Regions from separate parts of the Devosia sp. WQ 349K1 genome, predicted to be linked through region 1. Evidence: predicted binding sites of a transcription regulator. Region 1 holds the regulator's gene; the other holds the start of a gene.
The links. Region 1 encodes LexA, which represses DNA repair genes until DNA is damaged. Its sites were predicted from a motif close to TGTTCNNNNTGTGTTCNG; they were not measured.

Region 1 (12,124 bases):
ATCGAAGTCAAACCGTGCCGCGCCCTTGTTGAGGGCTTCTAGGCTGAACCACTCAACCATCTGCTCGGTCGAGAAGATTTCTTCGTCGCCGTGGCTCCAGCCTAGGCGCGAGAGATAGTTGCGCATGGCTGCGGGCAAATAGCCCATCTGGCGGTACTGTTCGGCGCCGAGTGCGCCGTGACGCTTGGAGAGCTTTGCGCCGTCAGGACCGTGGATCAGCGGAATATGCGCCATTTCTGGCACAGTCCAACCCATGGCGTTGTAAATGATGATCTGGCGGGCAGCATTGGTGAGGTGGTCGTCGCCACGGATAATGTGGGTGACGCCCATGTCATGGTCGTCGACAACCACGGCATGCATATAGGTCGGTGTGCCGTCCGAACGCAGGATGATGAAGTCGTCGAGGTTTTCGGTCTTGAAGACGACATCGCCCTGGACATGGTCCTTGACGACGATTTCGCCAGACAGCGGAGCCTTGATGCGTACGACTGGCTTCACTCCTTCTGGCGCTTCGCTCACATCCCGGTCGCGCCAATAGCCGTTGTAGCGCGGGGGCTTACCGGCAGCGCGCGCGTCTTCGCGCATCTTGTCGAGTTCTTCGGGCGAGCAGTAGCAGTAGTAAGCGTGGCCCATCTTGACCAGCTCGTGAGCGACTTCCGCGTGGCGCGGTGCGCGTTCAAACTGGCTGATCGGTTCACCTTCCCAGTCGAGGCCGAGCCAAGTCAGGCCATCGATGAGCGCGACAACTGCAGCTTCGGTGGAACGCTCGCGGTCGGTGTCCTCGATACGCAGCAGCATCTTGCCGCCGGAGTGCTTTGCGAAAGCCCAGCTAAACAGGGCGGTACGAGCACCACCAATGTGCAGGTAACCGGTGGGGGATGGGGCGAAACGGGTTACGACCTGAGACATGGTTCCAAGGAATTTTGAGGAAGTGTGCGGCGTGTGTACCATAGCCTTGGGGCAGCGCAAGGGCGAGGGCGCGCGTGGGGAGCGAACGAGTACCGATTTGGTCTCGGTTTAGGCCGATAAATGCCGGACTTTCCGGTGTTTTCGGTCAGGTTTTCCTGCGCCAAATGATCGCTCACCCTTTGGCGACTGCGTATCAGAGGCTTGTCACCGAATTTGGCTTAGCCTTTGAGCAAAGGCGCGGTTTCGTCCTGCTGCCATTTTCGCTCATCGCGGGGATGATTGCCTATACCCTGCTGTTGGGGGAACCGCATTGGCTGGTTCTGGCGACCGGAGCGGTTGTTTGCGCTCTCGGTCTCGTCTGGGCAAGCTGGCGCGCGCCCATTGAGGGTATCCGGCTTATGGTGCAGCTATCAGCCCTGTGGGCCGGGTTTTGCCTCCTGCCGCTTCATGGAGCCCTCTTTGGTACAGAAATGCTGCGCACGCCTTTCTACGGGACCTATGAGGCGCGCGTTGATGAGGTGCTCGGGAGTGACGGCGGGCGGGCGCGGGTCATAATATCGGGCATCACCCCGGATGCAGAGGCGCGGGCTGTGCCAATCCGCCGGGCGCGGTTGATCTTGCCGGTGGATGTGCAGGTGGGGCCCGGCGACATCATTCGCGCTGCAATGCGCTTTGCGCCTATTCCAGGCCCTGTGTTGCCGGGGGCATTCGATGGTCAATTCCATTCGTATTTCAACGGCGTAGGTGCATATGGAAATGTAACGAGCCAGTTTCAGCTGGTACGGAGCGGCGACGGTCTCGCGCTGGATCGGCGCGTACTGGCACTCCGCACAGCCATTGCTGATCGGATCGACATGCACCTTGATGACGCAACCGCAGCGATTGGCAAGGCCATGGTCGTAGGAGACCAGAGCGATATTGATGATGAAACACGGGAGGTTATGGCTGCATCGGGGCTTGCCCATATCTATTCTATTTCGGGCCTACATCTCTCCATCGTCGCGGGAGGGATCTATTTCCTTGTGCGCCTGTTTCTCGCGTCCATCCCCCTCGCGGTCGGCTTGCCGGTAAAAAAGATTGCGGCCGTTGTCGGCTTGCTGTCCGCCTTTGCTTATTTGGCGCTCGCGGGTGGCATCGAAAATGTTCCGGCATTTCGCTCCACATTGATGCTGGCCCTGGTCTTTGGGGCGGTGTTGGCGGGGCGACAGGCCTTGACGATGCGTAACGTTGCGATTGCCGCTCTTGCCATTTTAGTCATTGATCCAGCGAGCATTTTCCGCCCGAGCTTTCAGCTGTCATTCGCCGCTGTCGTAGCGCTGATCGGCGTTTATGAAATGCCGCTTGGCAAAATCCCCAAGTCCAGGGGGCGGTTCAGCCGGGTAGTGAGCCTTGTCTCGGCGACCGCTTGGACGAGCTTCATCGCCGGGGGCGCGACGATGCTTTTTTCGGCCTATCATTTTCAGCAAACAGCTCCATTGGGCGTGGTGGGCAATGTTTTGGCATTGCCGTTTGTTAGCCTGATCATTATGCCGTTTGGCGTGGTTTCAGCCTTTGCCATTCCGTTCGGCCTTGATGCTGCGCCTTTTCAAATCATGGGCTGGGGCATTGACCGGATGGTCGATGTGGCAGAACTGGTCGCTGGCTGGAGTGAAGGGTTTACTGGTAACCCATTGCTTGCAGAATGGACCTTGGTCGCTAGTGTTATCGCATTGGCGTGGTTTGCTTTTCTGCAAACACGATGGCGATTTTTGGGCCCTATTTTCCTCGTGCCGCTGGTGCTTTTTTATGGCTTGGTACCACGGCCGGATATTCTGATCGCCGATACCACTCAGGCGGTCGCAATCCGGGATGGTGACGGATATGGGCTCGTTACGGGACGCGCTGGGAGTTTTGCCGTGGAAGTCTGGGAGCAGCATTTTCAGACGGAAATCAGCGCGCAGCACAGCACCACAAGATGCGACGACCTTGCGTGCGTTTCCGATCAGAATGGCTATAGCGTCGCGACGATAAAGAACGCCGCCGCCTTTGCCGAAGACTGCGGGCGGCATGATCTCGTCATAACCCGCCTTAGAGCGCCCGTATTCTGCACTAGCGTAGGCCAGATCATCGACGCGGATCAGTTAGCCCGAGGTGGCGTACACAGTTTGGTTTGGAATGATGAGGCAGGCCGTTTTGATCTTCGGCCTGCGCTCACAAATCTCAACCGCCCGTGGAGAGCCTTGCAACGGTAACACCAGCGCTTTCGATTTCTGGTCCGCCCAAAGCATAACCGCTCTCATCTGGTGCGGGGATAAGTGTTTGGGTCGTGGTGCCGTAGTTGACGTAGATGCGGAACTTTCCACGGGTTCGGCAGCGCACGCCCGCAGGAATATTCAGCACCGGCACATCGGCCTCGGCGATCAGGTAATCGGCAATGCGCTGGACCAAAGCGCGGTCGCCGCTTGCGGTCTGGTAGAAGATCTTGCCTTGCGAGAGGAGAACCGGAACGCCTTCAACGTCCTCGATAATGACCTCGGCACCGCCTTCGGTTTTCTCCCGCCATAGCTGTGTTTCGCCGCCACCGCGAACGGTAACCGAGACGCCACGCGGCAGGCTGTCGACCCGCGCAACTTTCACGTCGAGAAGGTTTTGCGGCAAGTCGGGCCCGAGACGCTTGGGTGTGATGTAGTTCTGATCCTTGGAGCCCGTGCGTGGCCCGATGAGGAGATGCCCCTCAAAGCTTTCGACAGCGGTGCGTAGCGCGTCGGTCCAAGCGAACAGGGCTGGCAGAGCGACGATGTCATAACCCTCAAAACTCGTGGTTTTGGGAGAAAGGACATCAACGTCGAGGCCGTGCTTGCGGAAGGCCGAATAGAGTTCGCGCACGTGATTGCCGTGCTTAAACCCTTGCGCTTGCGGCATGATCTCCCATGCCCATTCGCTCTGGTAATCATAGACCAGCGCGACGCGGCCTTTATTGGCAAGGCCATCCAAGCCGATGTCGCGTAACTCTTGAGCGACCTGTGTCGCCTCGTGATAGGCCGGGGCTGGTTCGCTATCGGGACGGAGCAGGCCCGCGTGCATCTGCTCTTGGGCCATGGGGGCTTGCCGCCAACGGAAGTAAGAAACCACTTCCGCGCCGTGTGCAAAGGCTTCCCACGCCCAAAGACGTGCCATGCCCGGCAACGGGTCGGGATTAGCAAAAGCCCAGTTCACCGGGCCAGGTTGCTGCTCCATGATCCACCAGCGGCCATGCCCGACCGTGCGGTAGAGATCATGGTGGAAGGCAGCATTGTCCGGATCGCCTTGGCGCAGGTACTGGCGCTTGGTTTCCGCACTCTCATCGGACATCGCAAGGTGACCGATGGGATAGCTGTCCCACGAGGCGATATCGAGTGTTTCGGCCACATCATAGTGGTCGAACTCGGCATAACGGCTCATGAAATTATGGATGACCGGCAGGTCGGGACGCTGGGCCTTGAGGATATCGTATTGGACAGCATTGAAAGCCGCGACCTGATCGGAGGCATAGCGGCGGAAATCTAGCTCATGGCTCGGTGTGGCTTCGCAGACTAAAAGATTGGGCAGTTCGATCTGATCGAAGCGATTGTATTCCATCGACCAGAAGACATTGCCCCACGCCTGATTAAGCGCGTCGATCGTGCCGTATTTCTTTTTAAGCCAGAGGCGGAAACCAGCTTCAGCAGCAGGTGAATAGGAATAGGTCGTGCCGTGGCAGCCATATTCATTGTCGGTCTGCCAGCCAATGAGGGCAGGGTGATCGCCAACGCGTTCGGCGACGTGTCTTGTGATGCGGGCGGCCTCTTCACGATAGCCAAGGTGCGAAAAATCATAGTGGCGGCGAGAGCCGAAGCCGCGATGACGGCCCTGCGCATCCACTGCGAACATGTCTGGATGCTTATCCGCCATCCAGCGCGGCGGGGTCGCCGTGGGCGTGCCGACGATGACCTTAAGGCCATGTTTGTGCAGTACGTCCATCGACCGAGTAAGCCAGTCGAACTGTAAATTGCCGGGCGTAGGCTCGAGGCGTGACCAGGCGAATTCGCCGATCCGCACGACTTTGATCCCGACTTCAGCCATGCGGCGGGCGTCTGCGTCCCACCAATCTTCTGGCCAATGTTCGGGATAGTAGCAAACGCCCAATGCAGGGTACATTTCGTCCTCAGAGCTCTATAGTTGGTTCCGGTAGTCCCGCCACGTCGAGGTCGATGTAGAAGAGGCCACCGGCGACTTTTTCTGCAGCCAGTTGATCTTCGGACAACGTCTTATTGGCGGTCGTGATGAAGAGGCGCTTCAAGTCCTTGCCGCCAAATGCGGGGCACGTGACCTGACTAACGGGCACTTCAATAATGCGGTCTATTGTGCCGTCTGGGGCATAGCGGATGACGCAATTGCCGCCCCAGCGCGCGTTCCAGATATAGCCTTGGCTATCGACAACAGCGCCATCGGGATAGCCGCGGTCGTTTGAGACGTCAGCGAAAACTTCCCATTCGCCGAGGGGCAAGCCTGTTGCCGGGTCTGTCGCGACGGTGAGGATTTTCTGGGTTGGCGTGTCGGTCCAGTAGGCACGCTTGCCGTCGGCGGTGAAGCAGGCTGCATTGGGAATGGCGGCCCCAGAACGGATTTGCGTCAGCTTCCCCTTACGGAAGTGATAGAGCGCGCCTTCGGCTGGCCCTTCGTCCTTGACCATGGTGCCGATCCAATAGCCGCCTGATGGATGGAGGCGACAGTCATTGGAGCGGTTACCCGGATTATCGGCTTCAATAGCGACGATGAGGCTGATCTCACCGGTGACGAGATTGAAACGCTTTAGCCCTGTCTCCGTCGCCAAGGCGAGTTCATCCGCGGAGATGATCGCGGCGGCGGTGACGATCTCGTCAAACGCCCAGCTTTCCTGATCCTTGCCATTTTCATCGACGGCAAAGAGGGTTTGATTATTGATATCAAACCAGAAGAGTTTTTCGCGGTGTGGGTGCCAGAATGGCCCTTCACCAAGGGCGCATTGGCTATCGACAAGTAACTGTGCGGTCTCGCTCACGCCTTGGCTCCTTTGTCATAGGAGGCCACGGCCAGTTTGGCGCGTTCCGAAACTTCGGCGACACTCATGCCGGGCTTAAAGATGTAGGTGCCAAGGCCAAAGCCCGTGCAACCGACAGCGAAGAACTCGTGGAAATTATCGGGGTTGGCGCCGCCGACAGCATAGGTTGGAACGGCAGGCGGCAGGACGGCCTTAACGGCCTTGATGCCTTTGGAGCCCAGAACTTCGGCTGGGAAGAATTTTAGCCCGGTCGCGCCATTGCGAATGGCGGTGAACGCATCGGTGGGTGAGAAGACGCCGGGATAGGAGGCCATGCCCTGGGCTACGGTTTCCTTGATCACCTCCGGATTGGTGTCAGGCGAGACGATGAAGACGCCACCGGCAGCCTTGACGTTACGGACGTCGTCAACGGAAAGCACCGTGCCTGCGCCAATGTCCGCACGGTCTGAAAGCGCCTCTGCCGCAAGGCGAATGCTTTCGAGAGCGTTGGGCGAATTGAGCGGCACTTCAATCAGGGTAATACCGGCATCCACGAGCGCGGTGCAGACGGCAACAGCTTCGTCGTTCTTGAGGCCACGCAGGATGGCGATGATGTGACGATGGTTCATATTTATACTCCTGCGATGCCGGTACGCGCGGCCTTAAGGCCTGCGAGCATGACGTCTGTAACATTTACGATACGGCTCGAAGCGCCGGTCATGCCCAGTACGCGGGCGTAAAGGGCGCATAGATTGTGCGAGCCGATCAGGGGGACGGGGTCGTAACCGATCTTGGAGCGGTTGGCGGCGATCTCAGAGCCAATGAGGAGGCCCGAGAGATAGCCTGCGCACCATGCCGAGCTCCGGCCCGAGAGAAGAGCGCTGGCGCGCGCGGCAAACAACTGCCCGATCAAATTCTCGGGGTGTTCGAGACCCTTGCTGGCGCCAAAGACAAACCCGTCATCGCGATCTGCAGTGGTGAGGTCGCCCTGTAGGGAGTGGCGAAGCACGGAATGGGTTTTGAGAAGATCAAACATCTCGCCGGTCATGGCCGTCGAGAAGCTCTCGATCTTGGTGCCGGAGAGCTTTGCCCACTTGGAGTGGGTGCCGGGCATGCAGACGAGACCGGAATAGTCGGGGGAGATCGCTGCGAGACCAAGGAGCTGAGTCTCCTCGCCACGCATAACGTCATCGCTACCGTGACGCTGGGATACGCCGGGCAAAATGGAGACGCGCAAGCCGCCAGCCATTTCAGGATGGACCGCGCCCGCGGCCAAGTCCTTAAGGTCGGTCGGGGCTTCAAGGTAAGGCGCTTCGAGCCAGCCTTGGCGCGCGCCTGCCATGCCACAGATCAGCACTTCGTCTGGCGCATTTGCCAAGCTTAATTGGCCGATCGTTTCTGTCAGTGCGCCGGGAAAAGCATCGGGGGTCAACTTGCCCATGCCTTTGTCGGAGCTTGCTGTTCCGATTACGGACCCGTCGCCGTCCAGCGCCCAAGCCCTTAAATTTGAGGTGCCCCAGTCAACAGCGACCCATGCTCCTGATTGCATCACTTCGTAGTCCCTCCAAGTCTGCGGCGCGAACGTAAAGCCGGAGACCGACACTGACTAGCCCGTTCTTGTATGGCTTAACCGCAACTGCCTGATTGCACCGCGCGCTGAGTAAGGTGGAATGCGCCGAAAATCAGATTCTCACGGTGTTTAGAGTCATTTGTATGATTTTAAGCTGCGGCCCCGTTCCATTCCAGAATTGCCGTGCTAGAACAGGAGCAAACAGACCCCAGTGCTCCGCAGGGCGGAGAACCAAGGAATTGATCTATGACGGTAGATAACAGCGGCAATGGCGGCCGGAAGCTGCGCTCGCGTGCGTGGTTCGATAATCCCGACAATCCAGACATGACCGCGCTCTATCTTGAGCGCTATATGAACTATGGTGTGTCGCGCGAAGAGCTGCAGTCCGATAAGCCGATTATCGGCATTGCGCAGACCGGCTCCGACCTAAGCCCTTGTAACCGTCACCATATCGTTCTGGCTGAGCGTCTGCGCGAAGGTATTCGCGAAGCAGGCGGTATCGCCATTGAGTTCCCGGTTCACCCGATACAGGAAACCGGTAAGCGCCCGACAGCAGGTCTTGACCGTAACCTGGCCTATTTGGGCCTCGTGGAAGTGCTCTACGGCTATCCGCTGGACGGCGTGGTGCTGACCATTGGTTGCGACAAGACCACACCCGCTATGCTGATGGGTGCGGCGACGGTCAATATTCCGGCGATTGCGCTCTCGGTTGGCCCAATGTTGAACGGCTGGCATAAGGGCGAACGCACTGGCTCTGGCACCATCGTCTGGAAGGCCCGCCAACTGCTCGCCGCTGGCGAAATCGATTATCCAAAGTTCATTGAATTGGTTGCGTCTTCGGCCCCGTCGACTGGCTATTGCAACACCATGGGCACAGCGACAACGATGAACTCGCTGGCTGAAGCTCTTGGCATGCAGCTGCCGGGTTCTGCAGCGATTCCAGCGCCGTATCGTGACCGTCAGGAAATGGCCTATCGCACTGGCAAGCGTGCGGTGGAGATGGTGCGTGAAGACCTCAAGCCATCCGACATTCTGACCAAGGAAAACTTCCTCAACGCTATCGTGGTCAATTCGGCCATCGGCGGCTCGACCAATGCGCCAATCCATATCAATGCGATTGCCAAGCATATTGGTGTCGACCTCAATATCGACGAGTGGCAGGAGCATGGGCACAAGGTGCCGCTCTTGGTGAACTTGCAGCCAGCGGGTGAATATCTCGGTGAGGACTATTACCACGCGGGCGGTGTGCCTGCGGTGGTGAATGAGCTTATGAAACAGAAGCTTATCCACGAGAACGCCCCAACCGTGAACGGCAAGTCGATTGGCGAAAACTGCCGAAATCGTCCGATTGAGGACGACAAGGTCATCCGTCATTTCGACAATCCGATGAAGTCGGAAGCGGGCTTCCTCGTGCTACGTGGCAATCTCTTCGACAGCGCCATTATGAAGACCTCGGTGATCAGCCCCGAGTTCCGCGAGCGCTATCTCTCCGATCCGCAGCATCCGGGCATGTTTGAGGGCAAGGCGGTGGTGTTTGATGGTCCTGAAGACTATCACCACCGGATCGACGATCCCTCGCTTGCTATTGATGAACATACGCTGCTGTTCATGCGCGGCGCGGGGCCAATCGGCTATCCAGGCGCTGCGGAAGTGGTGAACATGCGTCCGCCTAGCTATCTGATTAAGAAGGGCATTTCGTCCCTTGCTTGTATCGGTGATGGTCGTCAGTCGGGCACGTCGGGTTCGCCTTCGATCCTCAACGCGTCGCCTGAAGCGGCGGCTGGTGGCAACCTCGCGATCCTGCGGACGGGCGACCGGGTGCGGATCGACCTCAATAAGGGTGAAGCGGACATTCTCATCTCGGACGAGGAAATCGCCGCCCGCCGTTTGGATCTGAATGCAGAGGGCGGATACAAATTCCCCAAGCATCAGACCCCTTGGCAGGAAATCCAGCGCGGCCTGGTCGGCCAATTGGGCGACGGCGCCATTCTGCGTGGTGCCGACAAATACCAGCGCATTGCCCAGACCGAAGGTCTGCCACGCGACAATCACTAAGCGCGATATGCGTGAGAAAGGGCCCGCGAAAGCGGGCCTTTTTATGCGTCCAGCCAGCGTGGCCGCGATTGGCCTATCTGTGGCTTTTGGCTGGCACTTATGGGCGTCAGCTTTGGCGCGGACATGGCCTTTTAGGGCGCGAAGGGGCGCGTCCTTTAGAGCGGGGATATATGAAAATGGAGGCGGCGCTCGGGCTTAGCCGTGAGCGCAATGCTCGGCTTTGCGCGTGTACTGGCTCAGCGCCTGTGATGTCGAAGGTCGGCGAGCGGGCGTTGGAAGAATATACGCCACTCCGGGGCGCGGGGAGTATCGTGGAGGCGTGTTACAAGAACCAACGCCGCGCAGAACAAAGGGGCAGAGTTTTTCAACTTGCCCCTCCGCCAATTCAGTATTTCCGCATCAGGCCGACCAAGCGGCCCTGAACCCGGACCCGATCGGGCGGGAAAATGCGGGTTTCATAGGCCGGGTTGGCCGCTTCCAGAGCGACCGTATCGCCCTTGCGGCGCAGACGCTTAAGCGTCGCTTCCTCATCGTCGACAAGGGCGACGATGATTTCGCCGTTCGAGGCCGTATCCTGCTTTTTGATGAGGACGGTGTCGCCATCAAAAATGCCTGCGTCGATCATCGAATCCCCACGCACTTCCAATGCGTAGTGTTCGCCTGAGCCGAGCATTTCTGGCGGTACAGCGATGGTGTGCGAGTGGGTCTGGATCGCTTCAATGGGCGTGCCTGCTGCAATGCGGCCCATAACCGGAATGGAGATGGGGCGAGCATAATCGTCAGCGGCGGATGGAAGAGCACGCGCTGGGGGCGCGGCAACCTTGCCGAGAGTGCCTTCAATGACGCTGGGCTCGAACTTTGATTTACGGCCACCCAAGGTCGGGTTCATCGAATCCGGGAGCTTCACCACTTCGAGCGCACGGGCGCGATTGGGAAGGCGGCGGATAAAGCCGCGCTCTTCGAGGGCCGTGATGAGACGGTGAATGCCGGATTTGGACGCCAGATCAAGCGCATCCTTCATCTCGTCGAATGACGGAGGAATACCGCTCTCCTTCATCCGCTCATGGATGAACATCAGCAATTCGTGTTGTTTTTTCGTCAGCATCGGCCCCAGACCCCAGAATCGGAACATAGACGGAACGACTATATGTGTTCCTCAAATGTTCTGCAAGTGTTGCCATGTTCCTGTCAGCACTGCCAAACGACTGTAATATGCGCATGCATAGATGGGTGGTTTTGGCCGGTCCAAGCCCGGGACCCAAACATGCGTAAACGGGTCACAGGCACAGTGCGGCGTTGAGGAGCAAATGCGACTCGTCAGCAAGACGGAACAGATTTAAAAAACCTTAATTTTCAACTTGCCAACCAAGCGTCTTCGCTCGCTAGATAGGCAAGAGAGATTTTTGTTCGTTTTTTGCACACTCATTGGGGGTTAAAATGACCGCTCTAACGAAATTCGGTCGACGCGCCTTTCTTTCGGCGGCCGCACTCGGCGTCGCAGCTCTGTCGCTGACCGGGTCGGTATTGGCGCAGGATGTGACCAAGATTGCAGCTGTGTGGACCGTTCCGGTTGAGCAGCAGTGGGCATCGCGCCTCCACCTCGCGCTGATCGCAGCGCAGGAACGCGGCGAGATCGAATATGTGTATTCGGAAAACGTGTCGAACACCGACTATGAACGCGTCATGCGCGAATATTCGGAACAGGGCGCTAAGCTGGTGATCGGTGAAGCCTTCGGTGTTGAACAGCCAGCGCGTGCCGTTGCTGAAGAATACCCAGAAGTGATGTACCTGATGGGGTCCTCGCTCCAGCCAGTTGAACCAAACTTCGCCACCTTCGACAATTTCATCCAAGAACCAAGCTATTTGACCGGCATGGTTGCGGGCATGAAGACCGAAACCAATAAGATCGGTATGATCGGTGGTTACGCTATTCCAGAAGTGAACCGTCTGATGAACGCCTTTATGCAGGGCGCGCTCTCGGTCAACCCAGAGGTGAAGTTCTCGGTGAGCTTCATCAACTCCTGGTACGATCCTCCGAAGGCCAAGGAATCGGCATTCGCTATGATCGATGCGGGCGCGGACATTCTGTACGCAGAGCGTTTTGGCGTGTCTGACGCTGCCAAGGAACGCGGCGTTCTGGCCATCGGCAACGTGATCGACACCGCAGCGGATTACCCAGGCACCATTCTGGCGTCGGCGCTGTGGCACGGCGAGCCAATGATCAACAAGGCAATTGCCGACATTAAGGCTGGCAGTTTCACCGCTTCGGATTACGGCATTTATGCCTTCCTCGAGCACGGTGGTTCGAGCGCAGTTTATGATGAAGCGCTTGCTGGTGCGGACGCAGTTGCTGCCGCTAAGGCCAAGGAAGCTGAAATCCTTGCTGGTACTTTCAAGGTCGACATCAACGACGCTGAACCAAGCTCCAGCATGTAATCCTTTTTCTGGCCGGGTGTGGGTTTTCCCACGCCCGGCCTATTCTATTTTTTGGGGGCGGCAATGACCGACCAACAGGGGGATGTGGTGCTCTCACTTGAGGGTATCACCAAGCGCTTTGGCAAACTCACCGCGAA
Region 2 (12,124 bases), on a different contig from region 1:
ATTTCAGGCGGCAGAGCGCGGGCAGCACCGTCGATTTCGCCGGATTTCAGGGCCGCAAAGATCGTCTGCGGGTCCTTGATCATGACCAGCGTCAATTCCTTGACCGTCGGCGCGCCGCCCCAGAACTCTTCGTGCGCTTCAAAGCGGTAGAATTCGTCGGCCTTGTATTCGACCAGCTTGTAGGGGCCGGTGCCAATGACCGGATCGGTCATGGTGCGCGGGTCTTCGATGCCTTCCCACTGCTTCTTCTGCATGATCGGCAGCTCAGGCGCGGTCACGAGATCGAAGTTTGGCATGGGGCGCGGCGCGGTAAAGCGGACGCGGGTGGGCGAAACCAGTTCGATGGTTTCGATGCGTGGCACGTCAGAAACGTGGTGGGTCCAGCGGTTTGCCGGGCCGTTGAGGTAAAGATTGTAGGTAAAGACAACGTCTTCGGCGGTCATGTCTGTGCCGTCGTGCCACTTTACGCCCTGGCGGATTTCCGCTTCCCAGATGCGCGCGTCTTCCGACACCTGCACAACTTCAGTCGCCAGCCACGAGCGGCCCTTGGACATATAGGGCGATGGCTCAAGCAGTTTATCGAGGGCCAGATACAGCACCCAATCGTTCCAGCTGTTGCCGATCGTATAGGTGGTGATGTTGGCTGCGGTGTTCCAAATGCCGATGGTCAGGCTATCAGCAGTCTTTGGACCCTGATTGTTGACCGTGCTGAGGATGCCCGCAGCCGTGTGAGGGCTGCCATTGCCCGCTTCAGGATTAGCGTGGAGCCTCGCATCGTGAGCAGAGCTAGGCGCGGCAAGGCATAGGGCGAGCGCAACAGCACTCGCACCCCGAAGGAGTAAACGACGCATTTGGAAGATCCGGTTTTGTAAACTGGGCTACAAGCACCCTTAACCGGACTGCTAAACTCATGTTAATGTCAGGTCAAGAGATTCTTGAACATCATTGTCATGTTTATATGACACTGCCCTATGCTTTCTAAATAGCTAAGGCAGGTCATAAAATTCAGCGACGAGTTTAAACGTCGGCTTGCCAGTTTTGCTGTAGCTTCTGCACACTGGAGGGTTCCACGTGACCGAGCTATCCCCACAAGCGTCTATCGTCGTACACGGCATTACCACTGTTTCAGGCCGCTATTCACTTGGCGCGAGACCTGCTCACGCTGGCCTCAACCTGTTTGCTTGCCGGTTACGTATGATCGCAACGACCAGTCTGGGCGTGGCCGCACCGATTATTCCGCAATTGGGTGAAATGGTTACGGCACGCTTTGCCGCTTTTGGTGCCCTGCAGGGCCCGGTGACACGGCGCCTCGAAGATGGGTTTGAGATGGCTTTGCTCATGAGCAGCGCGCGCACATTGGAGCATAACGAACGTATCAACAATTTCACTGAAACACTGTGGACGGAAACCAACAACCGCCGCAGTAGCGAACGTCTGCTACCAAAAAACCCACGCACCATCATTTGTCGCGGACAGGATGAGTGGCCACAGCCATGCCTCGTCATCGACTATTCCGGTCGCGGGGCAGCGGTATCGGCACCGTTCCAACCGGCAATCGGCGAACTCGTCACCATCGGTCAGCTTGAGGGGGCGGTCGTGCGCCTCTTCGACATCGGCTTTGCTGTGCAGTTCACCGAGCACTATTCCACACGCGACGCGCAATTGGCACTGGAGGCGCCCAAGGATTGGCGTCACGCCATGCGCCGCGCCTTCCCAAGCCTATAAAAGAAAAAGGGGCCCGAAGGCCCCTTCCCCAAACCCTGCCAATTAGGCCGAGTAGTACATTTCGTATTCGACTGGGTGCGGGGTCATTTCGACACGCAGCACTTCAGCCATCTTGAGCTCGATGTAAGCGTCGATGAAATCGTCATCCATCACGCCGCCGACCTTGAGGAACTCACGGTTCTTGTCGAGGCTTTCCAGAGCTTCGCGGAGCGAACCGGCGACGGTCGGGATTTCCTTGAGTTCGTCCTTTGGCAGTTCGTACAGATCCTTGTCCATTGGCTCGCCTGGGTGGATCTTGTTCTTGATACCATCAAGACCAGCCATCAGCAGTGCGGTGTAGGCAAGGTATGGGTTCGCCAGTGGATCTGGGAAGCGAACTTCAACGCGCTTTGCCTTCGGCGACTGGCCGAATGGAATACGGCACGACGCCGAACGGTTACGAGCCGAGTAAGCCAGCAGAACTGGAGCTTCAAAGCCTGGAACCAGACGCTTGTAGGAGTTGGTGGTCGGGTTGGTGAAAGCGTTGATCGCCTTCGCGTGCTTGATGACGCCGCCGATGTAGTAGAGGCAATCCATCGAAAGACCAGCGTACTGGTCGCCAGCGAAGAGTGGCTTGCCATCCTTCCAGATCGACATGTGGCAGTGCATGCCCGAACCATTGTCGCCAAAAACAGGCTTTGGCAGGAAGGTTGCAGTCTTGCCGTAAGAGTTAGCAACCTGCTGAACGCCATACTTGTAGATCAGCACGTCGTCAGCCGATGCGATCATGGTCTTGTACTTCAGACCAAGTTCGTGCTGAGCCGATGCCACTTCGTGGTGGTGCTTTTCAATGATGACGCCCATTTCGCCGAGGGCTTCGAGCATTTCACCACGCATGTCCTGCGCGTTGTCCAGCGGTGGAACTGGGAAGTAGCCCTTCTTGATGCCAATGTGGTGGCCGTTGTTGCCGCCTTCGAAGTCCGCATCATTGTTGGTTGGCAGTTCTGCCGCGTCAACCTGGAAGCCAACCTTATAGGTGGAGGTCGAGTACTTCACGTCGTCGAAGATGAAGAATTCTGGTTCTGGACCGAAAACGACGGTGTCACCAACACCAGACGACTTGACGAGACCTTCAGCCTTCTTCGCGATCGAACGTGGGTCGCGGTTGTATGGCTGGTAGGTTGCTGGCTCGAGAATGTCGCAGTTGATTGCGAGGGTCTTGGCAGCAAAGAACGGGTCGATGTAAGCGGACGCCGGATCTGGCATGAGAACCATGTCGGACTCGTTGATGGCCTTCCAGCCAGCAATCGAAGAACCGTCAAACATCACGCCGTCTTCGAACATGTCGGCGTCGACAACAGACACGTCCATAGTCACGTGCTGAAGCTTACCGCGCAGGTCGGTAAAGCGCACGTCTAGGTACTTGATGTCCTCGTCTTTCATGCGCTGGATGATGTCGGCTGCGGTCGTCATTTGGGTCTTTCCCCTGTCTTGCGGAAACGGTTGTATTCAGTCGGGTGCGATGCGCTCGGTCTAAGGGGACTTAGAGCGCGTCGTCACCAAATTCGCCGGTACGGATGCGGATCGCTTGTTCGATCGAGTAAACAAAGATCTTGCCGTCGCCGATGCGCCCTGTCTGGGCTGCTGCGCGGATAGCTTCGATTGCCTTTTCAGCGACGTCGTCGGTGCAAACCACCTCGACCTTCACCTTTGGCAGGAAGTCCACCACATATTCAGCGCCACGATAGAGCTCCGTGTGGCCTTTTTGGCGCCCAAAGCCCTTGGCTTCGGTCACAGTGATGCCCTGCAGACCTACTTCCTGCAGTGCCTCTTTTACTTCGTCGAGTTTGAACGGCTTTACGATAGCCTCGATCTTTTTCAACTCATGCCTCCATGGCCACTTTCGGCAATTACCGCCAATACATATGCATAGGGTGTGCCAACTCACGCAAGCTTCAAGAAAACCATATTTTCCATAGCCTTAGTCAATAAGCGAAAAACAGTGTAGCACGGGCAAAGTGAGGTATATGCACAAAGTTTAGGCAGCACGCACAGATTTACAGCCCAATCACCACAGCACTCGGTTTTGGTGCCGCAGTTTTAAGCGGCGACCTTGGGTAATGCCAGAAGAGAGTGGCAGTGACTTCTATTCGGCACCGGCAATGTACGCAGATCATCCCGGAGCGCCACAGGCTGTAGAGCCGTGCATAACAAGAGAAATATACCGTCGGCACATCACACAAGGGTGGTGAAAGCCTGTACCGACAAAGCCAAACGCTAGATGCGAAAAAAGCGGCATCACGGCTGCCGCTTTTTCAATCAGATTAAATCTGAAACCACTCAACAGGTGAGTGATGGTGCGCCCGGAGGGACTTGAACCCCCACGCCGTGAAGCGCTGGAACCTAAATCCAGTGCGTCTACCAATTCCGCCACGAGCGCGCTGTCGGCTTGCTATGATATTGTCATAACGGGGTCAATGCCCTGCCCTCATTCTCCTCAGCGCAAAGCACAGAATCTTGTGAAACAGCCGACTCTGGCGCGTTCAATCATGTGGAAAACTGCGCAGTGAGCCCGCTCCCTCACCACTTGATTACCGCGCCAAGATGCAACCACATGAAAAATCGCAGGTTTGCTAGGGTATCCGGCGTTTAGACAGGCATAGCAATGCTTGCACCAAGCCCGAATAGCCTCTATACGCCTCCATCAACCCGGCCTGAGGCCGCGCTTTGTTTTGGCGCGTCCAAATGATGGATTGGTGAAAGTGTCGACCCAACAGATGGGTTTTGTGCTTTCAAGCCCTGTATTTAACGCGGGGTAAGAAAAGCAAACGGCTCATCTGGCGCGAAATTTTCGCGTGGCCTCGCCTCCTGAATCAATGCGTCATGCCGTTGGCCTAACGAGATCAAACAAGACGGGAATAGACCCCCATGCAGGTAACTGAGACCCTCAACGAAGGCCTGAAGCGCAAGCTCAGCGTCACCATTTCGGCCGCTGACCTTAACGCGCGCCTCGACACCAAGCTCGAAGAGCTCAAGGGCCAGGCTAACATCAAGGGCTTCCGTCCCGGCAAGGTGCCGACCGCTCACATGAAGAAGGTCTATGGCCGTTCGGCTATGTCCGAAGTCATGACCGACGCGATCAACGAAACCGTTGCTAGCGCGCTCGACACCCGCAAGGAACGCGCAGCTGCTCAGCCAAAGGTTGATCTGCCGCAGGACCAGGCAGTGATCAACGACGTGCTCGACGGCAAGACCGATCTGGCATTCGAAGTTGAATACGAAGTTCTCCCACCAGTAGCACTGATGGACACTGCTGGCGTCAAGATCACCAAGCCAGTGATCGACGTGACCGACGCAGAAGTCGACGTCGAAGTGAACCGCGTTTTCGCACAGAACCGCGGCTACACCGACAAGGGTGATGGCGCAGTTGTCGAAAACGGCGACCGTCTCGGCCTTTCCTTCGTTGGCAAGATCGACGGCGTTCCATTCGATGGCGGCACTTCCGAGCACGCTCACCTGACCGTTGGTTCGGGCGAATTCATTCCTGGCTTCGAAGAACAGCTCGTCGGCCAGAAGAAGGGTGAAACCAAGACCATCAAGGTTACCTTCCCAGCTGACTACCAGAACGCTGATCTGGCCGGTAAGGAAGCAACCTTCGACGTCACCATCCTGCATGCTGACGGCCCGAACGCTGGCGAACTCGACGACGAATTCGCGAAGAAGCTCGGCCTCGAAGACGTTGCAGCTCTGCGCAAGATCATCCGCGAACAGATGGAATCGGCTCTCGCTTCCATGGGTCGCCAGCACATGAAGCGCCAGGTTCTGGACGCTCTCGATGACGGCCACAAGTTCGACGTTCCAGCTCAGCTGGTTGAAGCTGAATTCGCCACCATCTGGCAGCGCGTTGAGCACGAAGTGCAGTCGCACGGCCGTTCCTTCGAAGACGAAGGCACCACCGAAGAAGCAGCTCGTGAACAGTACCGCCGTATCGCGGAACGCCGCGTGCGCCTCGGCCTCGTCGTTGCCGAAATCGGCAACACCAAGGAAGTTCAGGTTTCGGACGAAGAGCACCAGCAGGCGCTTATCGCTGAAGTCCGTCGCTTCCCAGGCCAGGAACAGCAGGTTTACGACTACTACCGCAAGAACCCACAGGCTCTCGCAAGCCTGCGTGCTCCAATCTTCGAAAACAAGGTCGTCGACCTGATCATCGATACCGGTGCTATCACCGAGAAGAAGATGACCCGTGAAGAGCTCGCAAAGCTCATCCAGGCAGACGAAGACGAAGTGCCAGAAGAGCACCACCACTAAGATCTGAGCATAGCTCAAACGAAAGCCGCCCTCCGGGGCGGCTTTTTTTATGCTCCGATTTCAGTGGCGAAAATTTTATTGAACCTTTCCGCTTCTGTCTCATTGGCTAGGGACAGAGGAGTTGATTAATGGGCTTCATTATTTCCGCTTTCAATCGCCACCCCAAAGGCGACCACAACCGGCGCGTTGCTCTCGGAATCGACGCTGAAGATTTCGCTCGTCACGCGGGCATTACCGCCGAAGAATTGCATGAATATGAGTTTACCGCGCCGGACCATAAATTCGATCCGGAAGTGGCCGCACGCGTAGGCGAAGCGCTTGAAGAGCTCGAAGCGCGCGACGCGCAGGCCTCATCGAGCAGAACTGCGTCGCAGGCCAGCCGCCCCGTTTCCCATATTTGAAGGACGAGATTTTGGATCATTCCCGCCACACCCCGCTTGCAGCAACCGAACTCAACGCTTCCACGCTTGAAGGCGCAACAATTTACGGTCCAGACGACCACCATGTCGGCAAGGTCGCTCATGTTCACGGGCTTGGCGCGATTTCTCAGGTTGTCGTTGATGTCGGTGGCTTTCTTGGCCTCGGCGCAAAACCGGTCGCGCTGAACGTGTCAGACCTCAATTTCATGCGTGATGAGGACGGCAATGTGCACGGCGTCACGCGCTTTACCAAAGATCAGCTGAAAGCTCTGCCAGAGCATGTTGATCGCTGAACACTGACCTGACCTCCAGTCAGTTGGTGAAGAACGGGAGCTCCTCGCGGGGCTCCCGTTCTTTTTAGACCGCGGCAGCCATGTCGGCGAAAAAGTCTTCCGGACTGTCAACTTCGACCAGCCGCTTACCCTTGATCTGCAAAAACCGCGTCCCAACCGCCCGCAGAAACGCGCGGTCGTGACTGACGATAATGGCGGTAGCGCCCTGCCCGCAGATATCGTCCTCAAGCTGTTCTTGCCCGGGGATGTCAAGGTGATTGGTCGGCTCATCCAGCAAATAGAAATTGGGCTTGGCTAATCTTAGCGCCAAGAGCGCGACACGCGCCCGCTGACCAAGGGACAGTGTCGCCATTGGCTTGGTTTGCTTCTCGGTGGCAAACCCCGCGCCCGCCAACAGCGCAATCGTCCGCCGATCGCCCTCGTCAAACCGCTCCAATAGGTAATCAAGTGGTGACCGATTAGTGGGGAGCCAAGCGAGGGCTTGGTCCATATATCCGGGCACAAGCTGAGGCGAGAGCCGTACACCGTCAACCATATCGCCCGCAAGTGCCTCTGTAATGATGCGCATGAATTGCGATTTGCCAGCCCCATTAGCGCCTAAGAGGACAACCCGATCCCCCTGAAAAATATGCAGCTTTTCAATCGAGAATAAGGGGACGGCATTTGGAGTGGTAACGGTAAGGCCACTGATTGCCATCATGACGCGAGCGTCCGCACCGCTATTGCCGAGCTTGACCAAGCCCGTCCGATCGCGATGCACCTCTTGGACTTTGTTTTCAATCTTCTCGGCACGCTCGCGCAACTGTTTGGATTTCACCGTCAGCAGATCGCTTCCCGAGTTGATACCGATATTGGTGAGTTTTGCGGCTTGCTTGCGCAGCTGAGTGGCTTCTTTGAGATCACGCTCGCGCTGGGCTTGGGCCGCAGCATCGACGCGATCAAGCTCTGACCGGGCCGCCGAATAGGCAAGCGGCAGATAGACGGGCTCATCAGGACGCAGGAACAGTGTCCTATTGGTTACGCGATCGAGAAAGGCCCGATCGTGGCTAGCGATAACCACCGGCATGGATTTCGCCGCATAAGCGAGCCAATCCTCAAGCGCGACGATACGGGAGAGATCAAGATGGTTGGTCGGTTCGTCCATCAGCAGGCCATCCGGCTCGCCAACCCAACAGCGCGCCAAAAGGGCCATGCGCTGCGACCCACCACTCAACTGATGGAGAGCCTTGTCGCGAAACTCTTCTGGGATAGAAAAATCCTCAAGCACCACATCAACCCGCCAGCCTTCGCTTTCGAGCTGGCTGCGGTCGAGCCCCGTGCCGACGAAGTCGCGCAAGGAGAGCGTGAGAAATTCTGACGGAATGTCCTGCGGAATATGGCCGAGTTTCAAGCCCCGCGAGCGCGTGATCGCGCCTTCGCTCAATTCAAGCTCCCCCGCCAAGGCCCGCAAAAGCGTAGACTTGCCGCGCCCGTTTGGCGCCACAAGGCCAACACGGTCGCCATCAGCGATAGAAAGAGTGAGATTGGAGAATAAGAGATCGCCCGCACGGTGGCCGGCATTTTTGAGACTGAGAGTGCCCATGGATTTCGCTCATTGGATCGGCGCAAGGGGAGCGCCATTTGCCGTCAATTCAGCGCTACAGCATCAGCCGAAGCGCCATAAAGGGCGAACCAAGTGGGAAGGAGCGAAATATCGTCCGGACCGACTGGTCAGCCCTGCAGCCTAAGCAACAGGGCATGGACGGGACCACGCTGGCGATGCGTCGGAAATATTGTCACGTCACCCTCCCGTCTCGACATTGAACGATGCATAAGTTTATGCCGCCCCGAAGGACGGCACAAGATATTCAGCAGAAATAAAAGAGACCTATCGCCAACACCATCGCAAGAACACGCGAGGTGCGGAGATTGGCCAGCCGGTACGCAATACTATTTCCGGCGTGTGGCCAATGTCCTGGCACAGTTGGGCGGGGAACACTTGTTTGATACGCAATACTCAAGTGATCTGCCCTCATACGGCAACTCCATACAAAAACCGTATGTCCACATGAGTATCAGCACGCACTTAAAAAAGTGCTCCCAAGAAACAAACAGAACGTAAATTCATCCACTTATCCTGGGACACTCACTGTCCCGGAATGAGAACAAGCACCCATCAGGCACATCCAGAGTTCTCATATCGTTCACCTTGACGGCAACGAAGCTCAGCTCATCTGTGGGAATTGAACGCAGGTCCAGACCGGCAAAAATCCTCGCGATATGGTAGAAAACCCAATTCGCCCGATTCGGGCCGAACTGATGGAAAATGTATGTCGTCAGATCTCTTCGGAGCAGCCGCTCCTCAGCAAGACCAACCACAGATCAAACCGAAAGCCGAAGTCGCGCCTCGCGTCTCCGGTTCGCCGGAGGCCTATGGTGCTGCCGACATCGAGGTATTGGAAGGCCTTGAGCCTGTCCGTCGCCGTCCGGGCATGTATATCGGCGGCACGGATATCAACGCCTATCACCACCTCTTCGCCGAAGTTATCGACAACTCGATGGACGAAGCGATCGCCGGTCACGCGACCCGCATCGAAGTTCATTTGGGCGCCGATGGCTATTTGACCATCTCGGATAACGGCCGTGGTATTCCGGTCGAAATCCACCCAAAGTTCCCCGGTCGCTCCACGCTTGAGATCGTGCACACGATTTTGCACGCCGGCGGCAAGTTCGACGGCAAGGCCTATGAAACATCCGGCGGCCTGCACGGCGTTGGTGTTTCGGTTGTGAACGCGCTCTCGGACGACTTGGTCGTTGAGGTCGCGCGCGAGCAACAGCTTTATCGCATTCAGTTCTCGCGCGGTAAGGTGGTGCAGGACGTGGTCAATGTGGGCCGCGTGCAGAACCGTCGCGGCACGACGACCCGCTTCCATCCCGACCCCGAAATTTTTGGCCCGACGGCAAAGTTCAATGCCGGCCGCCTGTTCCGCATGACCCGCGCCAAGGCATACCTCTTTGGTGGCGTTGAGCTGCGCTGGAGCTGCGACGAAGAACTGGCGAGCGACGACGTTCCGGCCAAGGCTGTCTTCCACTATCCGGATGGCCTCAAGGACTTCATGACGGCGCGGATCGAAGGCGAAACGCGCATTACCGACGAAATTTTCGCGGGCAAAACCGGCCGCCCCGGCAGCCACGCTTCGGTCGAATGGGCGATTGCCTGGACCCTGGGGGACGGCGGCGTACAGTCTTATTGTAATACCGTCCCGACGCCTGATGGCGGCACGCACGAAGCGGGCCTGCGCATGGTGCTGCTGCGCGGCCTCAAGAACTATGCGGAACTGATCAAACACAAGGGCGCGGCCAATCTGACCGCTGAGGACATCCTGACCTCCTGCTCGGCCATGCTGTCGGTGTTCGTGCGCGAACCAGAATTCGTTGGCCAGACCAAGGACAAGCTCGCCTCTCAAGAAGCCACGCGTATTGTTGAAACAGCGCTGCGCGATGCGTTCGACCATTGGCTGGCGGCCTCGCCCAACCAGGCAGGCAAGCTGCTGGACTGGGCCGTAGAGCGCGCTGAAGAGCGCTTGCGTCGCCGCAAGGAAAAAGAGATCGATCGCGCCAGCGCCACGCGCAAGCTACGCCTGCCCGGCAAGCTCGCAGACTGCACGCAGAATGCGGCGCAAGGTGCTGAATTGTTCATCGTGGAAGGTGACTCGGCGGGCGGATCTGCCAAGCAGGCGCGTAACCGCATTACTCAGGCCGTTATGCCGCTGCGCGGTAAGATCCTCAACGTTGCTGGTGCAAGTCGCGACAAGCTCGCCGCCAACCAGCTGATTGCCGATCTCATCCAAGCGCTCGGTTGCGGTACCCGCGATCGCTATTCTGAAGATGAGTTGCGGTATGACAAAATCATCGTCATGACCGACGCGGACGTGGACGGGGCGCACATTGCCGCGCTCCTCATCACCTTCTTTTTCCAAGAGATGCCCAAACTCATTGAGAATGGTCACCTCTATCTTGCCCTGCCGCCGCTCTACCGCATCACTCAAGGCAACAAGACGCTCTATGCGCGTGATGACGCCCATAAGAACGAGTTGATGAAGACCGAGTTCACCGGCAAGAGCAAAATCGACATCACCCGATTTAAAGGTCTGGGTGAAATGCCTTATGTGCACCTGCGCGAGACGACGATGTCGCCGAAATCGCGCCAGTTGCTACAGGTGAAAATGCTGGATGATCGCGATGCAACCCGCACCGCCGTGGATCGATTGATGGGCAATAAGCCTGAATTGCGCTATGAATTCATTCAGGAGAACGCTGCTTTTGTGACCGATTTGGACATTTGATCAGCAAAGATTTACTGCAATATGGCGTGAATCGGGCAAACCCGTTGACAGTCAAGGGGTTTGCGCTATGGTCCGCGCCGCTAGCTATACGTTAGGCATCGGCATTTCTATCGCCGGGGAATGCTAACGTCAGCACCCTGCAACACTCTGGATCCGCCGTGTGTTGCTTTTGAACGCGAATGGTCACGCGACATTGTTTCCATTCGAAACTTTTAGGGCAGCGCGCCCGCAATAGCGGTACAGGCGCGCGCTCATCGGTGACGCTGAGGTCATGTACTGGCTGAATAGCGCCGCTCCGCACCGCTGATTGGGACGACCGACTTGACCGACGACTTTTCCGGACTTGGGCTTTCGAGCAAGGTAACCGAAGCTGTCACAGACGCTGGTTACACGAAGCCTACCGAGATCCAGGCTCAGGCAATTCCACACCTTCTGAATAAGAAGGATCTTATTGGTATCGCGCAGACGGGTACCGGGAAGACTGCCTCTTTTGTATTGCCCATGCTGACGCTGCTGGAAAACGGCCGCGCCCGCGCTCGTATGCCCCGCACACTCATTCTCGAACCGACCCGCGAACTCGCGGCGCAGGTTGCCGAGAACTTTGAGAAGTACGGCAAAAATCACCGTCTTTCGATGGCTCTGATCATCGGCGGCGTATCGTTTGAAGAGCAGAACAAGAAGCTTGATCGCGGCGTTGACGTGCTGATCGCTACTCCTGGCCGTCTGCTCGACCAATTCGATCGCGGCAAGATCCTGCTGACCGGCGTGGAAGTTCTCGTCATCGACGAAGCCGACCGCATGCTCGACATGGGCTTTATCGACGATATCGAAAAGATTTGTTCGCGCCTGCCGCCGCGTCGCCAGACCATGTTGTTCTCGGCAACGATGGACCCGCAGATCGAGCGCCTCACCAAGCGTTTCCTTAAGGACCCAGTCCACGTTCAGGTGTCGCGCACCTCTTCGACCGCCGATACGATTGATCAGAAGTTGGTCAAGGTATCCTCGCGTCCAGATCAGAAGCGCGCAGCTCTGCGCGAACAGATCAACGCGGCGGAAAACCTCACCAATGCGATCA

Region 2: the regulator LexA is predicted to act here: its motif matches at 8,894-8,911, upstream of parE (DNA topoisomerase IV subunit B).

What each region holds. Positions count from the first base shown of each region.
Region 1 is NZ_JAENGO010000001.1:279,814-291,937, reverse strand. Features, by position in the region: gene gltX (glutamate--tRNA ligase) at 1-909, opposite strand, end outside; gene JHL21_RS01245 (ComEC/Rec2 family competence protein) at 1,089-3,140, shown strand; gene JHL21_RS01240 (beta-galactosidase) at 3,109-5,064, opposite strand; gene JHL21_RS01235 (SMP-30/gluconolactonase/LRE family protein) at 5,072-5,947, opposite strand; gene JHL21_RS01230 (2-dehydro-3-deoxy-6-phosphogalactonate aldolase) at 5,944-6,555, opposite strand; gene JHL21_RS01225 (2-dehydro-3-deoxygalactonokinase) at 6,558-7,475, opposite strand; gene JHL21_RS01220 (IlvD/Edd family dehydratase) at 7,743-9,551, shown strand; gene lexA (transcriptional repressor LexA) at 9,937-10,656, opposite strand; gene JHL21_RS01210 (BMP family protein) at 10,989-11,987, shown strand; gene JHL21_RS01205 (ABC transporter ATP-binding protein) at 12,051-12,124, shown strand, end outside.
Region 2 is NZ_JAENGO010000007.1:224,699-236,822, reverse strand. Features, by position in the region: gene JHL21_RS15145 (ABC transporter substrate-binding protein) at 1-851, opposite strand, end outside; gene JHL21_RS15140 (hypothetical protein) at 1,072-1,725, shown strand; gene glnA (type I glutamate--ammonia ligase) at 1,768-3,177, opposite strand; gene JHL21_RS15130 (P-II family nitrogen regulator) at 3,248-3,586, opposite strand; tRNA gene JHL21_RS15125 (tRNA-Leu) at 4,060-4,144, opposite strand; gene tig (trigger factor) at 4,633-6,012, shown strand; gene JHL21_RS15115 (hypothetical protein) at 6,141-6,413, shown strand; gene JHL21_RS15110 (PRC-barrel domain-containing protein) at 6,425-6,724, shown strand; gene JHL21_RS15105 (ABC-F family ATP-binding cassette domain-containing protein) at 6,789-8,306, opposite strand; gene parE (DNA topoisomerase IV subunit B) at 9,034-11,049, shown strand; gene JHL21_RS15095 (DEAD/DEAH box helicase) at 11,371-12,124, shown strand, end outside.